Regions from separate parts of the Planococcus shenhongbingii genome, predicted to be linked through region 2. Evidence: a T-box and tRNA genes for the amino acid it is inferred to sense, from the RefSeq annotation. Region 2 holds a T-box; the other holds one or more tRNA genes.
What was found. A T-box is a leader RNA that pairs with one kind of tRNA and senses whether it is charged. The one in region 2 lies ahead of ileS (isoleucine--tRNA ligase), so its partner is inferred to be a tRNA-Ile.
Positions count from the first base shown of each region.

Region 1 (7,374 bases), 1.3 Mb from region 2:
TATGAGTAACGAAAGACGGGTGAGAATCCCGTCCACCGAATGCCCAAGGTTTCCTGAGGAAGGCTCGTCCGCTCAGGGTCAGTCGGGACCTAAGTCGAGGCCGATAGGCGTAGACGATGGACAACAGGTTGATATTCCTGTACCACCTCCCCGCCGTTTGAGCAATGGGGGGACGCAGAAGGATAAGGCGAGCGCGCCGTTGGTTGAGCGCGTCCAAGCCGTGAGGCGGGAAATGAGGCAAATCCCATTTCCATAACGTTGAGCGGTGACGGCAAGGGGCGTATGCCCTGGAGTCCCTGATTTCACACTGCCAAGAAAAGCCTCTAGCGAGGCGGGAGGTGCCCGTACCGCAAACCGACACAGGTAGGCGAGAAGAGAATTCTAAGGTGAGCGAGTGAACTCTCGTTAAGGAACTCGGCAAAATGACCCCGTAACTTCGGGAGAAGGGGTGCTCTGGTAGGGTGAACAGCCCGAGAGAGCCGCAGTGAATAGGCCCAGGCGACTGTTTAGCAAAAACACAGGTCTCTGCCAAACCGTAAGGTGACGTATAGGGGCTGACGCCTGCCCGGTGCTGGAAGGTTAAGGGGAGTGCTTAGCGCAAGCGAAGGTGCGAACTGAAGCCCCAGTAAACGGCGGCCGTAACTATAACGGTCCTAAGGTAGCGAAATTCCTTGTCGGGTAAGTTCCGACCCGCACGAAAGGCGTAACGATCTGGGCACTGTCTCAACGAGAGACTCGGTGAAATTATAGTACCTGTGAAGATGCAGGTTACCCGCGACAGGACGGAAAGACCCCGTGGAGCTTTACTGTAGCCTGATATTGACTTTTGGTGCAACTTGTACAGGATAGGTAGGAGCCTTTGAGCCCGGAGCGCCAGCTTCGGGGGAGGCGTCGGTGGGATACTACCCTGGTTGTATTGAAATTCTAACCCGCACCCCTGATCGGGGTGGGAGACAGTGTCAGGCGGGCAGTTTGACTGGGGCGGTCGCCTCCTAAAGAGTAACGGAGGCGCCCAAAGGTTCCCTCAGAATGGTTGGAAATCATTCGCAGAGTGTAAAGGCACAAGGGAGCTTGACTGCGAGACGGACAGGTCGAGCAGGGTCGAAAGACGGGCTTAGTGATCCGGTGGTTCCGCATGGAAGGGCCATCGCTCAACGGATAAAAGCTACCCCGGGGATAACAGGCTTATCTCCCCCAAGAGTCCACATCGACGGGGAGGTTTGGCACCTCGATGTCGGCTCATCGCATCCTGGGGCTGTAGTCGGTCCCAAGGGTTGGGCTGTTCGCCCATTAAAGCGGTACGCGAGCTGGGTTCAGAACGTCGTGAGACAGTTCGGTCCCTATCCGTCGCGGGCGCAGGAAATTTGAGAGGAGCTGTCCTTAGTACGAGAGGACCGGGATGGACACACCGCTGGTGTACCAGTTGTTCCGCCAGGGGCATCGCTGGGTAGCTATGTGTGGCCGGGATAAGTGCTGAAAGCATCTAAGCACGAAGCCCCCCTCAAGATGAGATTTCCCATTGCGCAAGCAAGTAAGATCCCTCAAAGACGATGAGGTAGATAGGTTCGGGGTGGAAGCGCGGCGACGCGTGCAGCTGACGAATACTAATCGATCGAGGACTTAACCAAATACGTTTGTTCAATGTCGCATATCCGGTTTTGAAGGCGCAAGGCACAAGTTTTTTTCAAAAAAAGCTTGCAATCCCATCGGGGATTGGTATAATAAACCTTGTCTTTTAAAAACCAAACAGTCCAGTGATGATGGCAAAGAGGCCACACCCGTTCCCATCCCGAACACGGCAGTTAAGCTCTTTTGCGCCAATGGTAGTTGGGGGTTTCCCCCTGCGAGAGTAGGACATTGCTGGGCATACATAACGGAGGATTAGCTCAGCTGGGAGAGCATCTGCCTTACAAGCAGAGGGTCGGCGGTTCGATCCCGTCATCCTCCACCATTTTTCTCTGTCGCCGGAGTAGCTCAACTGGTAGAGCAACTGACTTGTAATCAGTAGGTTGAGGGTTCAAGTCCTTTCTCCGGCACCATTCCTGTTCGAGCCATTAGCTCAGTTGGTAGAGCATCTGACTTTTAATCAGAGGGTCGAAGGTTCGAATCCTTCATGGCTCACCATTTTTTCACAATTTCATTGCCACGCGGGTGTGGCGGAACTGGCAGACGCACTAGACTTAGGATCTAGCGCCTTCGGGCGTGGGGGTTCGACTCCCTTCACCCGCACCATTTTTTGCGGAAGTAGTTCAGTGGTAGAACGCCACCTTGCCAAGGTGGAGGTCGCGAGTTCGAACCTCGTCTTCCGCTCCAATTTTTTTGCACCAATAGCCGACCCTATGCCGGGGTGGCGGAACTGGCAGACGCACAGGACTTAAAATCCTGCGGTAGGTGACTACCGTACCGGTTCGATTCCGGTCCTCGGCACCATTTGGTTTTGCAAAAACCGTAGGTTTTCATCATATGCGCCCGTAGCTCAATTGGATAGAGTACTTGACTACGAATCAAGCGGTTAGAGGTTCGAGTCCTCTCGGGCGCGCCATATTTTTTCACCACTCAGCAATTCAGTTCGGGAAGTAGCTCAGCTTGGTAGAGCACTTGGTTTGGGACCAAGGGGTCGCAGGTTCGAATCCTGTCTTCCCGACCATTCAATGGGGCCTTAGCTCAGCTGGGAGAGCGCCTGCCTTGCACGCAGGAGGTCAGCGGTTCGATCCCGCTAGGCTCCACCAACTATATAATAAAGATCCTGGCGGCGTAGCTCAGCTGGCTAGAGCGTACGGTTCATACCCGTAAGGTCGGGGGTTCGATCCCCTCTGCCGCCACTTTTTTAGGACCTTTAGCTCAGTTGGTTAGAGCAGACGGCTCATAACCGTCCGGTCGCAGGTTCGAGTCCTGCAAGGTCCACCATTCATTTTATTAGCACGGAGGAATACCCAAGTTTGGCTGAAGGGATCGGTCTTGAAAACCGACAGGGGAGTCAAATCCCGCGGGGGTTCGAATCCCTCTTCCTCCTCCATTTTTTTCAAAATGTGTGGACTATCATTTTTATTTCTTCTATATTATTGTCGCGGGGTAGAGCAGTTCGGTAGCTCGTCGGGCTCATAACCCGGAGGTCGCAGGTTCAAATCCTGCCCCCGCAACCAAAATGGTCCCGTGGTGTAGCGGTTAACATGCCTGCCTGTCACGCAGGAGATCGCCGGTTCGATCCCGGTCGGGACCGCCATTTTTACATAACAAAATGGGTCAGTAGCTCAGTTGGTAGAGCATTAGATTGAAGCTCTAAGTGTCGGCGGTTCGATTCCGTCCTGACCCACCATTTTTTTGCGGGTGTAGTTTAGTGGTAAAACCTCAGCCTTCCAAGCTGATGATGAGAGTTCGATTCTCTTCACCCGCTCCATTAATTATTATACATATGGGCCTATAGCTCAGCTGGTTAGAGCGCACGCCTGATAAGCGTGAGGTCGATGGTTCGAGTCCATTTAGGCCCACCATTCCGAAGTAGCTCAGTGGTAGAGCACCGCACTGTTAATGCGATGGTCGTAGGTTCGAATCCTACCTTCGGAGCCATACTGGGGAAGTACTCAAGTGGCTGAAGAGGCGCCCCTGCTAAGGGTGTAGGTCGGGAAACCGGCGCGAGGGTTCAAATCCCTCCTTCTCCGCCAGTAATTGGCCCCTTGGTCAAGCGGTTAAGACACCGCCCTTTCACGGCGGTAACACGGGTTCGAATCCCGTAGGGGTCATACTAAAAGAGACATGCATTCTAATGCATGTCTCTTTTTTTGATAAAGTTCAATAAAGGAGTCACTTGATTTTAAAGTGGCTCTTTTTTTATTGCTAATGGCTTGAATGGAACGATAATTCTTTTTAAATGAAGTTTAGCTATGTATGGTTATACCGATTATGACAATGGCAAACACATTACAAAGAAAAACAGCTAAAAAAGCAATAGGTAGAAACCATACCTCTCTAGTCAATACAAAAAAATACTTCTAAAGACAATGCTGCTATCTTTATCATGATTGGCATGACTTTGAGAATCTCTTTACAAAAGTCTTTCAAGGTTAAAAGACAAGTTTATTGAATCATCCAGGCAGCCATTGTCAGCTAAAAATAATTGTGTCGTTCTGTACAATTTTCCCTTTGTATTCACCTTCAATTTCATTGGAAATACAGCAAATGTTGTGCTCAATTTAATAGAAAAGAGTATGATAGAAGATAGAGATTAAAAAGTGAAGCAGATTGCGATTTTTTACGCAACGAGTTTAAAACGGAGGGAAAAAGATGAATCCACAACAGAATTCATCGACAGAAAAATATACGAGTACGCGATATCTTGCGTACAGTTTTTACACAGAAACAATTGAAGTCTCCAGAATGTCGGCGTTGGCATTTTTTGAAGCAGGGGATAAGCATTATCAAGGAAAGCGAATGTTCTGGCAAAATCGTGAAAAGACATTTACCTTAGTTGGGCTTGGACATGCCCATGTTCTTGCTTCACCAAATCATCATGGACGGTTTGAAGAAATCAAGCAAGATTGGCAGAATTTGTGCAGCCAGATTGTTAATGAAGAAGCAGATGTGCAACCCATATTATTTGGCGGATTTTCATTTGATCCGTTAAATGAAAATCAAAGCGAATGGACCCATTTTCCACAAGCTTATTTTGCAGTGCCATCATTTCAAATGATAATTAAAGATGATCAGGCGTATGTCAGCATCAATTTAATTACAAATGAAGACGCCACCTTCAATGCATTTGAGGCTTTGCGGAAAGAACGTGATCGGCTGATCCATGCTGCCCAAGTTATGGAACGGCCGAAATACCAAAAACCGCTCGTAGTGGAACGTACTGAAATTAAGAAAGAGCAATACATGGACTCGATTACTAAAGTGACGGCTCTCATTAAAGCAAAACAAGCCGAAAAAGTGGTGATTGCACGTTCCCTGAGATTAGAATTTGAGCAGCCGCTTTCATCTGCGTCGGCTCTTTATCAAGTATCTGAAGAACAGCCTGAAAGTTTCCTATTTGGTTTGGAAGCACAAAATCAATTGTTCTTCGGTGCTACGCCGGAAAGGCTTGTAAAAGTGAAGGACCGGTTAGCCCTGTCTACATGTTTGGCAGGTTCCACTCCCCGAGGCAACACGGTGGAAAAGGATGAAAAGCTTGGCAATGAATTACTGAATGACAAAAAGAACCGCTCGGAACATCAATTTGTGGTTAACATGATCAGTGAAGTCTTTAACGAGCATAGTTCCCATATGTTTGTGCCAAAAACACCTAAATTAATGAAGATAAGGGATATTCAGCATCTTTATACACCGGTTGAAGGAGAATTGAAACCAGATTCGACTTTGTTCGATTTGGTTAAGGATTTGCATCCTACCCCGGCTCTTGGCGGTGAACCGAAACAGGAAGCGCTGAGCTTGATCCGCCAGTATGAAACGATGAACAGAGGATTTTATGCTGCGCCAATCGGTTGGATAGATGCAAAAGGCGACGGCGAGTTTGCAGTAGCCATCCGGTCAGCGCTGCTGAACGAAAAAGAAGCTTATTTGTATGCAGGAGGCGGGATTGTAGAAGATTCTACATCTGAGTCGGAGTATGCAGAAACTTGGGTTAAATTTAGACCAATGCTTCGTGCGCTTGGAGGTCAATTGAGTGACGAATCGTAAATCGTTAACAGAGTATGTATCAGCTTTTACACATTCACTTATACACTTAGGCGTCACAGATGTGGTCATTAGCCCGGGTTCCCGGTCAACGCCGCTTGCTTACGCATGTATGAAACAAGAAGGTTTGACTGTATACCGGCAGATTGATGAGCGTTCTGCGGCTTATTTTGCGCTGGGAATGGCTAAAGCATCCGGCAAGCCGGTCATGCTGCTTTGCACTTCAGGAACGGCTGCTGCTAACTATTTTCCTGCTGTTGTAGAAGCTTATTATGCAAGGGTTCCATTACTGGTCGTGACAGCAGACCGGCCGCCTGAATTGCGGGAAGTCGGTGCGCCGCAAGCTATTAATCAAATCAATTTATTTGGTTCCCATGTGAAATGGGCTGCTGATTTGCCGATGCCGGAAGAACAAAATCTATTGGAATTCCTGGCTCGCCATCTCCACCGGTCAGTTGCAACAGCAAAGACAGAACCAAAAGGGCCTGTCCATATAAATGTGCCATTTCGTGAACCGCTGCGCATCGACTTTGAGCAGAGCTATGTAAGCCGGGGCGAAATGATGCATTTCACTGGTGAACTTATAATAAATAAAGAAACAGAGGGATTTTTGCAGGGGTTATTGGAACAAGAGAGAGGGGTATTGGTGGTCGGAGAAATGACTGCTCCTATGCCGGAAACCTTTTGGGAATTTGTACAGAATTTGCAGTGGCCGGTTCTGGCAGATCCATTGTCCAATTTGCGTACTAATGTAAAACCGGATAATCAGCATTTGATCATCGATTCATATGATGCCATTTTGAAAAGTGAACAGTTCAAAGCTGCGATGATTCCAGATGTGGTCATCCGAATTGGTCCTCAACCGGTGTCGAAACCGCTGACATTGTATTTAGCCGCAATCAAACCCAAAAATTATGTCGTGTTTGATGAAAGCCCGATGATGCGCGATGCCCAGTCTGTTGTAACCCATCATATCCAAGCGGCAGCAAAAAGCTTATGGCAGCTGCCAATCAAAGCCAAAGAAGAAAATGCCTATGCCGTTAAATGGCAGCAGGCATCAAAATTGTACTGGCAATTGGTGGAGCAGCATTGTGAAAACGAACTCGATGAAGGCGTCTTGGCAAAGATATTTTTCGACGAACTGGATAAATGTCATCTCGTCGTCAGCAGCAGTATGCCAATTCGGGACTTGGATACGTTTTTCAAAACCAACGGACGTGATGTGATGATTTATGCAAACCGGGGTGCGAACGGTATTGACGGAGTTGTCTCGACAGCTTTTGGTGTTCAGGCAGCAGTAAAACGCCCGACGTATTTATTTATCGGCGATTTGTCATTCCTGCATGACATGAATGGCTTGATAGCTTCGAAAATGCAAGATACGGATTTGACCATTGTTATCATGAACAACGATGGCGGAGGAATTTTCTCTTACTTGCCGCAATCGCAGGAAGAGCGGTATTTTGAAGATTTGTTCGGCACGCCGACAGGGATGAATTTTAAGGATGCAGCGAATATGTATGATACTGAGTATGCAGCAGTGCACTCGAAAGAAGAGTTGATTTCGGCTTTGCGCAGCCACAAGCAAAAGCTTGTAAAAATCATTGAAGTTTTTACAGACAGGCAACAAAATGTGGAGGTCCATCGGAAGTTGTGGAACCGGTTTAGCGAGGAGCTGTCGAAGTAATGGAGATTCAAATTTTA
Region 1 covers NZ_CP129235.1:1,327,028-1,334,401, forward strand. The annotation lists rRNA gene QWY16_RS06550 (23S ribosomal RNA) at 1-1,628, shown strand, start outside; rRNA gene rrf (5S ribosomal RNA) at 1,751-1,866, shown strand; tRNA gene QWY16_RS06560 (tRNA-Val) at 1,876-1,951, shown strand; tRNA gene QWY16_RS06565 (tRNA-Thr) at 1,964-2,039, shown strand; tRNA gene QWY16_RS06570 (tRNA-Lys) at 2,049-2,124, shown strand; tRNA gene QWY16_RS06575 (tRNA-Leu) at 2,148-2,232, shown strand; tRNA gene QWY16_RS06580 (tRNA-Gly) at 2,239-2,313, shown strand; tRNA gene QWY16_RS06585 (tRNA-Leu) at 2,342-2,430, shown strand; tRNA gene QWY16_RS06590 (tRNA-Arg) at 2,466-2,542, shown strand; tRNA gene QWY16_RS06595 (tRNA-Pro) at 2,571-2,647, shown strand; tRNA gene QWY16_RS06600 (tRNA-Ala) at 2,654-2,729, shown strand; tRNA gene QWY16_RS06605 (tRNA-Met) at 2,749-2,822, shown strand; tRNA gene QWY16_RS06610 (tRNA-Ile) at 2,831-2,907, shown strand; tRNA gene QWY16_RS06615 (tRNA-Ser) at 2,924-3,016, shown strand; tRNA gene QWY16_RS06620 (tRNA-Met) at 3,067-3,143, shown strand; tRNA gene QWY16_RS06625 (tRNA-Asp) at 3,148-3,223, shown strand; tRNA gene QWY16_RS06630 (tRNA-Phe) at 3,241-3,316, shown strand; tRNA gene QWY16_RS06635 (tRNA-Gly) at 3,324-3,397, shown strand; tRNA gene QWY16_RS06640 (tRNA-Ile) at 3,415-3,491, shown strand; tRNA gene QWY16_RS06645 (tRNA-Asn) at 3,493-3,567, shown strand; tRNA gene QWY16_RS06650 (tRNA-Ser) at 3,572-3,662, shown strand; tRNA gene QWY16_RS06655 (tRNA-Glu) at 3,669-3,740, shown strand; gene QWY16_RS06660 (isochorismate synthase) at 4,282-5,673, shown strand; gene menD (2-succinyl-5-enolpyruvyl-6-hydroxy-3-cyclohexene-1-carboxylic-acid synthase) at 5,660-7,357, shown strand; gene menH (2-succinyl-6-hydroxy-2,4-cyclohexadiene-1-carboxylate synthase) at 7,357-7,374, shown strand, end outside.
Region 1: it has a tRNA-Ile gene. The T-box ahead of ileS (isoleucine--tRNA ligase) is inferred to sense a tRNA for this amino acid. The anticodon was not compared.

Region 2 (7,374 bases):
GATCCGCGAAGTATTCAAAGGATTAAAAGCGCTGCAACTTGAAATTGCTGCTGAAGGATTGAGCCATGCCCCTTGCACTGAATGTTCAATGGGAATGTCGAATGATTATGAAATTGCAGCGCAAGAAGGAGCAACTTTTGTGCGTATTGGAACTGCATTAGTTGGGTCAGAAAGTGAGGCAAAGTGATGAGCATTAAAAACAAATTTAAAAACTTTTTTTACTTGGAAGAGTTCGAAGAAGAAGAGCCGCCGGCAGAACAGCCGAAGCAACAAGCAGCTTCACGCTATGAAAAACCTGCAACAGTTCAAACAGAAATTCGCAAACAATCAAATGAACGGAGACAAAAAACAGTGGAAACAAGTGCACCTAATTTGATCAGCCTGCAAAGTGCAGTCAAATCTTCAAAAATGATTTTAGCTGAACCGAGAGTTTATGCAGAAGCTCAAGATATTGCTGAGAATTTAAAAAATAAACGTGCCGTTGTCGTTAATTTGCAGCGGATTGAAAAAGACCAAGGCTTGCGGATCATTGATTTTCTAAGTGGCACCGTGTATGCACTTGGAGGGGATATTCAGCGCATCGGAACGGATATTTTTCTTTGCGTGCCGGATACGGTTGAAGTAGACGGAGCAATATCTGATTATTATTATGACGATGAACAATAAAAGAGGTGGATGAACAACCAATGATAGCTCTATTGAATTTAATCTTAATGGCTATAAATATATACTCATTTATTTTGATTGCCAGCATCTTAATGAGCTGGCTGCCAAATGCGAAAGAATCAAGTATTGGCCAAATGCTTTCCCGCATTACAGATCCGTACCTTGATATTTTCCGGAGGTTTATTCCTCCGCTTGGCATGATCGACTTTTCTCCGATCGTCGCAATTTTCGCTTTGAATCTTGCAAGCCGAGGCATAGTTGTTCTGTTTTCTTATTTCGTCTAATAACCTCACGATAAGTGAGGTTTTTTGCTTGAAGCCCATTTAATTTCGTAAAGGAGCCATTCCCATGGATTCATTATTTCAGCATTTCAGAAAAGACGAGCAGCCGTTCATTGAACAAGTCGCTGGCTGGATGATTGATGTAGAAGACCGCTATACGCCTAAGCTGACTGATTTTCTTGATCCTCGCCAGCGGTTTATCGTAACTTCTGTCATCGGAGGTTCAAATGACATCCAGATGGCCGCGTCGGGATTATTTAAAGACGCCGAAAGACAGCGTGTGTTGTTGTATCCATCTTATTATGAAGTGCAAAAAGAGGATTTTCAGATCACGGTTTTTGAATTGAATTACCCGACCAAATTTGTTACTCTCCAGCATCCGGATATATTAGGCTCCATGATGTCGATTGGCCTGGATCGCAGCAAGTATGGTGACATCCGAATCAAGGGCCAGCAGATTCAGATTGCCGTTGCTGATGAAGTCAGCGCATACTTGCAGGCGAACTTTACAACGGCTGCAAAAGTGAAAGTGCATTTAGAAGAGGTAAGTTCTGACAGCGATTTTATAAATGTGACAGAAGAATGGACGGAAGAAAGCCATACAGTCAGCTCTCTGCGCCTCGATACGGTCATTAGTTCAGTCTATAATATTTCCCGCCAAAAAGCGGCTGCTTTAATCTCTGGAGGCAAAGTAAAAGTGAATTGGACCGTCCAGGAACAGCCAGCATTTGAATTGAATGAATCGGATATGATATCATCTCGTGGGTATGGACGTGTGAAAATGGTGGAAATCGAAGGCCGTACCAAGAAGGATAAAATCCGTCTGCTGATTGGCCGATTAGAGAATAACAAATAAGCAGTTTGAAAAAATGCGAAATATTACTGATATTTACTGCTACGGACTGTATAATGTAAAGAAACGAAGATAATTAAGGAGAGGTGCCCTAAATGCCATTATCCCCGCTGGATATACATAATAAAGAGTTTAGCAGAGGATTTAGAGGATATCAGGAAGACGAAGTAAACGAATTCCTGGACCAAATCATCAAAGACTACGAATTATTATTAAGAGAAAAGAAAGAATTAGAGGATCGTTTGGTACAGACAGACGAACGTGTCGGCCATTTTACAACGATCGAATCCACTCTTCAAAAATCAATTGTTGTTGCACAGGAAGCTGCTGAAGAAGTTCGCCGGAACTCACAGAAAGAAGCGAAACTTATTATTCGTGAAGCTGAAAAGAATGCTGATCGCATTGTCAATGAATCATTGACGAAAGCCCGCCGCATTGCGATGGAAATCGATGAGTTGAAGAAGCAGTCAAAAGTGTTCCGCAGCCGTTTCAGAATGCTTGTTGAAGCACAATTGGACTTGATTGACACAGATGATTGGGAAACATTGATGGAGTATGATATCGATACGACCAATCTGGATAAACTGGAAGAAAAGAAAGAAGTTTACTGAGCTTGACGCAAGAACTTCTAACTTCTATAATTACGTCATATATTAAAAAGCGTTGACGGAGACAGTACTCTTTATAATTCGATAAAGCGAGTCAGGGACAGTGCGAGCCTGATGAAGAATGTTTTGAGGAAAATCACTCTTGAGCAGAATTGGTGAACCGATTGAGTATCCAATTCCGTTTCCACCACGTTACGGTGTTCGAGTGGCAGCAATAAGCTGCAACAAGGGTGGTACCGCGAGTTTAGCTTCTCGTCCCTTTCCAGGGATGGGAGGCTTTTTATTATGTCTACAGGAGGAATTACAATGGAATATAAAGATACATTATTGATGCCGAAAACAGATTTTCCGATGCGCGGCAACTTGCCGAACCGGGAACCGGAAATGCAGAAAAAATGGGAAGAAATGAACATTTACCAAAAGTCGCTGGAGCGCACGAAAGGCCGTCCTTTCTTCATTCTTCATGATGGACCTCCATATGCCAACGGCGACCTTCATATGGGACATGCCCTAAACAAAGTATTAAAAGATATGATCGTCCGTTCACGTTCGATGATGGGATTCCATGCACCATACGTGCCAGGCTGGGATACACATGGATTGCCGATTGAACAGGCTTTGACCAATAAAGGGGTTAACCGCAAAGAAATGTCTCTTGCGGAATTCCGTAAACTCTGCGAAGAATATGCTTACGAGCAAATCGATAACCAGCGTGAGCAATTCAAGCGGATCGGCGTCCGTGGCGATTGGGAAAATCCTTATGTGACCTTGAAACCTTCTTATGAGGCCCGCCAAATTGAAGTATTCGGCAAAATGGCAAACAAAGGCTATATCTATAAAGGGTTAAAACCGGTTTACTGGTCTCCGTCGAGTGAATCTTCACTGGCAGAAGCGGAAATCGAGTATCAGGATAAAAAATCACCTTCTATCTATGTATCATTCAAGGTAATTGATGGAAAGGGCGTCTTGGCAGAAGGTACGAAAGTTCTAATCTGGACAACGACTCCTTGGACAATCCCGGCAAACCTTGGAATCACGGCACACGCTGATTTCAACTATGTTGAGGTTTCTGTAAATGGATCATTGTACATGGTTGCACAAGATTTATTAGAAGTAGTGGCGAAAGAAATTGAGTGGACGGATTATGAAGTTGTCCGAGAGTTTAAAGGGGCACAGTTAGAGCATATCCTGACACAACACCCGCTTTATGACCGCACTTCTTTGATGATGCTCGGTGAACACGTTACGACCGATTCCGGTACTGGATTTGTCCATACAGCTCCAGGACACGGGGAAGATGACTTTTTGGTCGGCAAGAAATACGGTTTAGACGTTCTTTGCCCTGTTGACGAAAAAGGCATAATGACAGCAGAAGCTCCAGGATTCGAAGGCCAGTTCTATGACAAGGCCAATAAATCCATCACTGAAGCGTTGGATGAAGCGGGAGCTCTTGAGCATCTAGAATTTATCACGCACTCGTATCCACATGACTGGCGGACGAAAAAGCCGGTTATCTACCGCGCGACTGCCCAGTGGTTCGTGTCTATCGAGGCGTTCCGGGATCAAATCTTAAAAGCGATTAACGAAACAACTTTTACACCGGCATGGGGCGAGACGCGCCTATTCAATATGCTGCGTGACCGCGGTGACTGGAATATCTCGCGCCAGCGTGTATGGGGAGTGCCGATTCCGGTATTCTATGCGGAAAACGGTGATCCAATCATCACAAAAGAAACTATCTCTCATATCGCTGATTTATTCCGCGAAAACGGATCCAATATCTGGTTTGAACGTCCGGCAGCAGAATTATTGCCGCCGGGATTCACGCATCCAAGCAGCCCGAATGGGATTTTCATCAAAGAAACGGACATCATGGACGTATGGTTCGACTCGGGTTCTTCACACCAAGGTGTGCTTGAAGAGCGGGAAGATCTTCAATATCCGGCAGACTTGTACTTGGAAGGCTCTGACCAATACCGCGGATGGTTCAACTCATCATTGACAACTAGTGTTGCGATCAATGGCATCGCTCCATACAAAGGAGTGTTAAGCCACGGTTTCACGCTTGACGGAAATGGCCGCAAAATGAGTAAATCTTTAGGGAATGTTATTGTTCCTGCTAAAGTAATGAATCAGATGGGTGCAGATATTCTTCGCCTTTGGGTAGCTTCTGTTGATTACACGGCTGATGTGCGTGTATCTGATGATAACTTCAAGCAAGTTTCTGAAGTTTACCGCAAAATCCGCAATACACTGAAATTCCTTCACGGCAACTTGGCGGATTTCAACGAAAAAGAAAACCGAGTGGCATTTGAAGATATGCGTGAGATGGACCAGTACATGGTCATGAAACTGCAAAAAATGATTGAAACGGCTCGCAAAGGTTATGAGACGTATGATTTCTCATCAATCTACCATGCATTAAATGGTTATTGCGCAAACGATTTAAGTTCATTCTATTTGGATGTCGCAAAAGACGTCGTTTATATCGAAGCTGCTGATCATCCGCATCGCCGAGCTATGCAGACCGTTATGTTCGATTCGTTGATGGCCATCTTGAAATTAGCTACGCCAATCATTCCGCATACAACTGATGAAATGTGGGGCTATTTAGGATTCGTGGAAGAAGAAAGCGTTCAGCTGACTGATTTCCCGGAAAGTGAAATGAACCCGGCATTTGCAGATCTTGAAGTGAAATGGGCAAACTTTATGGATGTCCGCGACGATGTGCTAAAAGCGCTAGAAGAAGCCCGTGCTGCGAAAACTATCGGGAAATCACTCGAAGCGAAAGTGACCGTTTATGGCGCAGAAGAAGTAAACAGCTTACTTTCATCTGTGGACGAAAACGTTGCTCAATTGTTCATCGTGTCTCAATACGAGTTTGGCGGAACGATTGACCAAGCACCAGAACATGCTTTGAAATTGAACAAAGTTGCAGTGGTTGTTGAGAAAGCCGCAGGCGAAAAATGCGAACGCTGCTGGACAATCTCTGAAGAAATCGGCAAAAACGAATCACATCCGGCATTATGCCCGCGTTGTGCAAGCGTCGTCGAAAAACAATACGCATAATATGAATACTGGAAAGCTGCCGGGAGAAACCCTGGCAGCTTTTTTGTTTGTTTAGTTGTGACAGTTTGCTGTTTAGTGGGTAGTTGCTTTCGGAATATTGGCAAGTGGAGACAAGAAACTTAACTTATCAAATGTGACATTTCAGGCAGTTTCCTTTTTTAAGTCGGTATGTGGTAAAATAAACTGACTGATGAATTGACGGGGGAAACACATGTTTATTATTTATTATGGGATTGCACTGCTGATTGTTGTACTGGATCAGTGGACCAAATGGCTGGTAGTAAAAAATATGGAACTGGGTGAACGGATCTCTGTCATGGACCCGTATCTTGGATGGCTTTCGCATCGGAACCGCGGAGCGGCCTGGGGGATGCTGGAAGGGCAGATGTGGCTGTTCGCTATTATCACAGTGGCTGTAGTAGCCGGGATTCTTTGGTATTTTCATAAGCACGCAACCGGAAAACCTTTATTTCAATTAAGTTTGATGGTGCTGCTCGGCGGAGCAATCGGAAACTTTATCGACCGCATGCTGCGCGGTGAAGTCGTAGACTTTGTGGATGTGCTGATTCCTGTCATCAATTACGATTTCCCGATTTTCAACGTGGCGGATGCTGCATTGACAGCGGGTGTTGTGCTGATGATCATATTTATCATCATTGATGAAAAACAAGAAAAGAAAAAGGTGTCTTAATGGAAATTGAAGATTTGACAATAGAAATAACAGAAGAAATGGCTGGCGAACGGATTGACAAAGCCGTATCGTCAATCGACGAAGACTGGTCCCGCTCACAAATCGCCAACTGGGTAAAAGACGGCGCTGTAAAAGTGAACGGCGTAACAGTTAAACCGAATTACAAAGTACGTATGGATGACATCATTATCGTCTCTCCGCCATTACTGGAAGAGCTGGATGTGATTCCAGAAGATTTAAATTTGGAAATCGTCTACGAAGATGCGGATGTTCTGGTCGTGAATAAGCCTAGAGGAATGGTGGTTCACCCGGCTCCGGGACATGCAGGAGGCACTCTTGTAAATGGACTTATGTTCCATTGCACGGATTTATCAGGCATTAACGGCGTTGCGCGTCCTGGGATCGTCCACCGTATTGACAAAGATACATCAGGCTTATTGATGGTTGCCAAAAATGATATGGCCCATACTTCTTTAGTCGATCAGTTAGTGAAAAAGACAGTTACCAGAAAATACATGGCCCTTGTCCATGGCCATATTCCGCATGATAAAGGGACAATTGATGCGCCGATAGGCCGGGATGTGAAAGACCGCCAGAAGATGGCAGTCATTGATAAAGGCAAACATGCTATTACGCATTTTCGTGTACTGGAGCGTTTCGGCAATTACACATTGGTTGAGTGCCGTTTGGAGACAGGCCGCACCCATCAGATCCGTGTTCATATGAAATATATCGGTTTCCCATTAGTTGGAGACCCGAAGTATGGACCGAAAAAAACGATGGATATTGGCGGGCAAGCGCTGCATGCTGAAGTCATTGGCTTTAATCATCCGCGAACTGGTGAATATCTTGAATTTTCCGCTGAAGCGCCAGAGGAATTCTCTGAGCTTTTGGAATCTCTTCGAGAGAAAGATTGACAAAGCAATAGCTTGTTCTTTATACTTAAAAAAACAAATCGAATAAGCAACACCTTTAAAAACGGTCCAGAGAGGCCGAGAAGGTATTTACGCTGGCTGGGAGACTGTCTCCCACGCTGAATTTTTCTGCGCATCTAACCTCTTGCCTCTCCGGCAAGAGGTTTTTTATTTGGAAAAGGAGTGGAGTCCATGGCAGAAAAAGCGGATATTTTGGATGAAAAAGCGATTGCAAGAGCCATCACCCGAATCGCCCATGAAATCATTGAACGCAATAAAGGAATCGACGATT
Region 2 covers NZ_CP129235.1:2,643,003-2,650,376, reverse strand. The annotation lists gene QWY16_RS13110 (YggS family pyridoxal phosphate-dependent enzyme) at 1-187, shown strand, start outside; gene QWY16_RS13105 (cell division protein SepF) at 187-666, shown strand; gene QWY16_RS13100 (YggT family protein) at 687-950, shown strand; gene QWY16_RS13095 (YlmH family RNA-binding protein) at 1,015-1,803, shown strand; gene QWY16_RS13090 (DivIVA domain-containing protein) at 1,896-2,411, shown strand; T-box leader at 2,455-2,671, shown strand; gene ileS (isoleucine--tRNA ligase) at 2,715-5,477, shown strand; gene lspA (signal peptidase II) at 5,689-6,168, shown strand; gene QWY16_RS13075 (RluA family pseudouridine synthase) at 6,174-7,085, shown strand; gene pyrR (bifunctional pyr operon transcriptional regulator/uracil phosphoribosyltransferase PyrR) at 7,275-7,374, shown strand, end outside.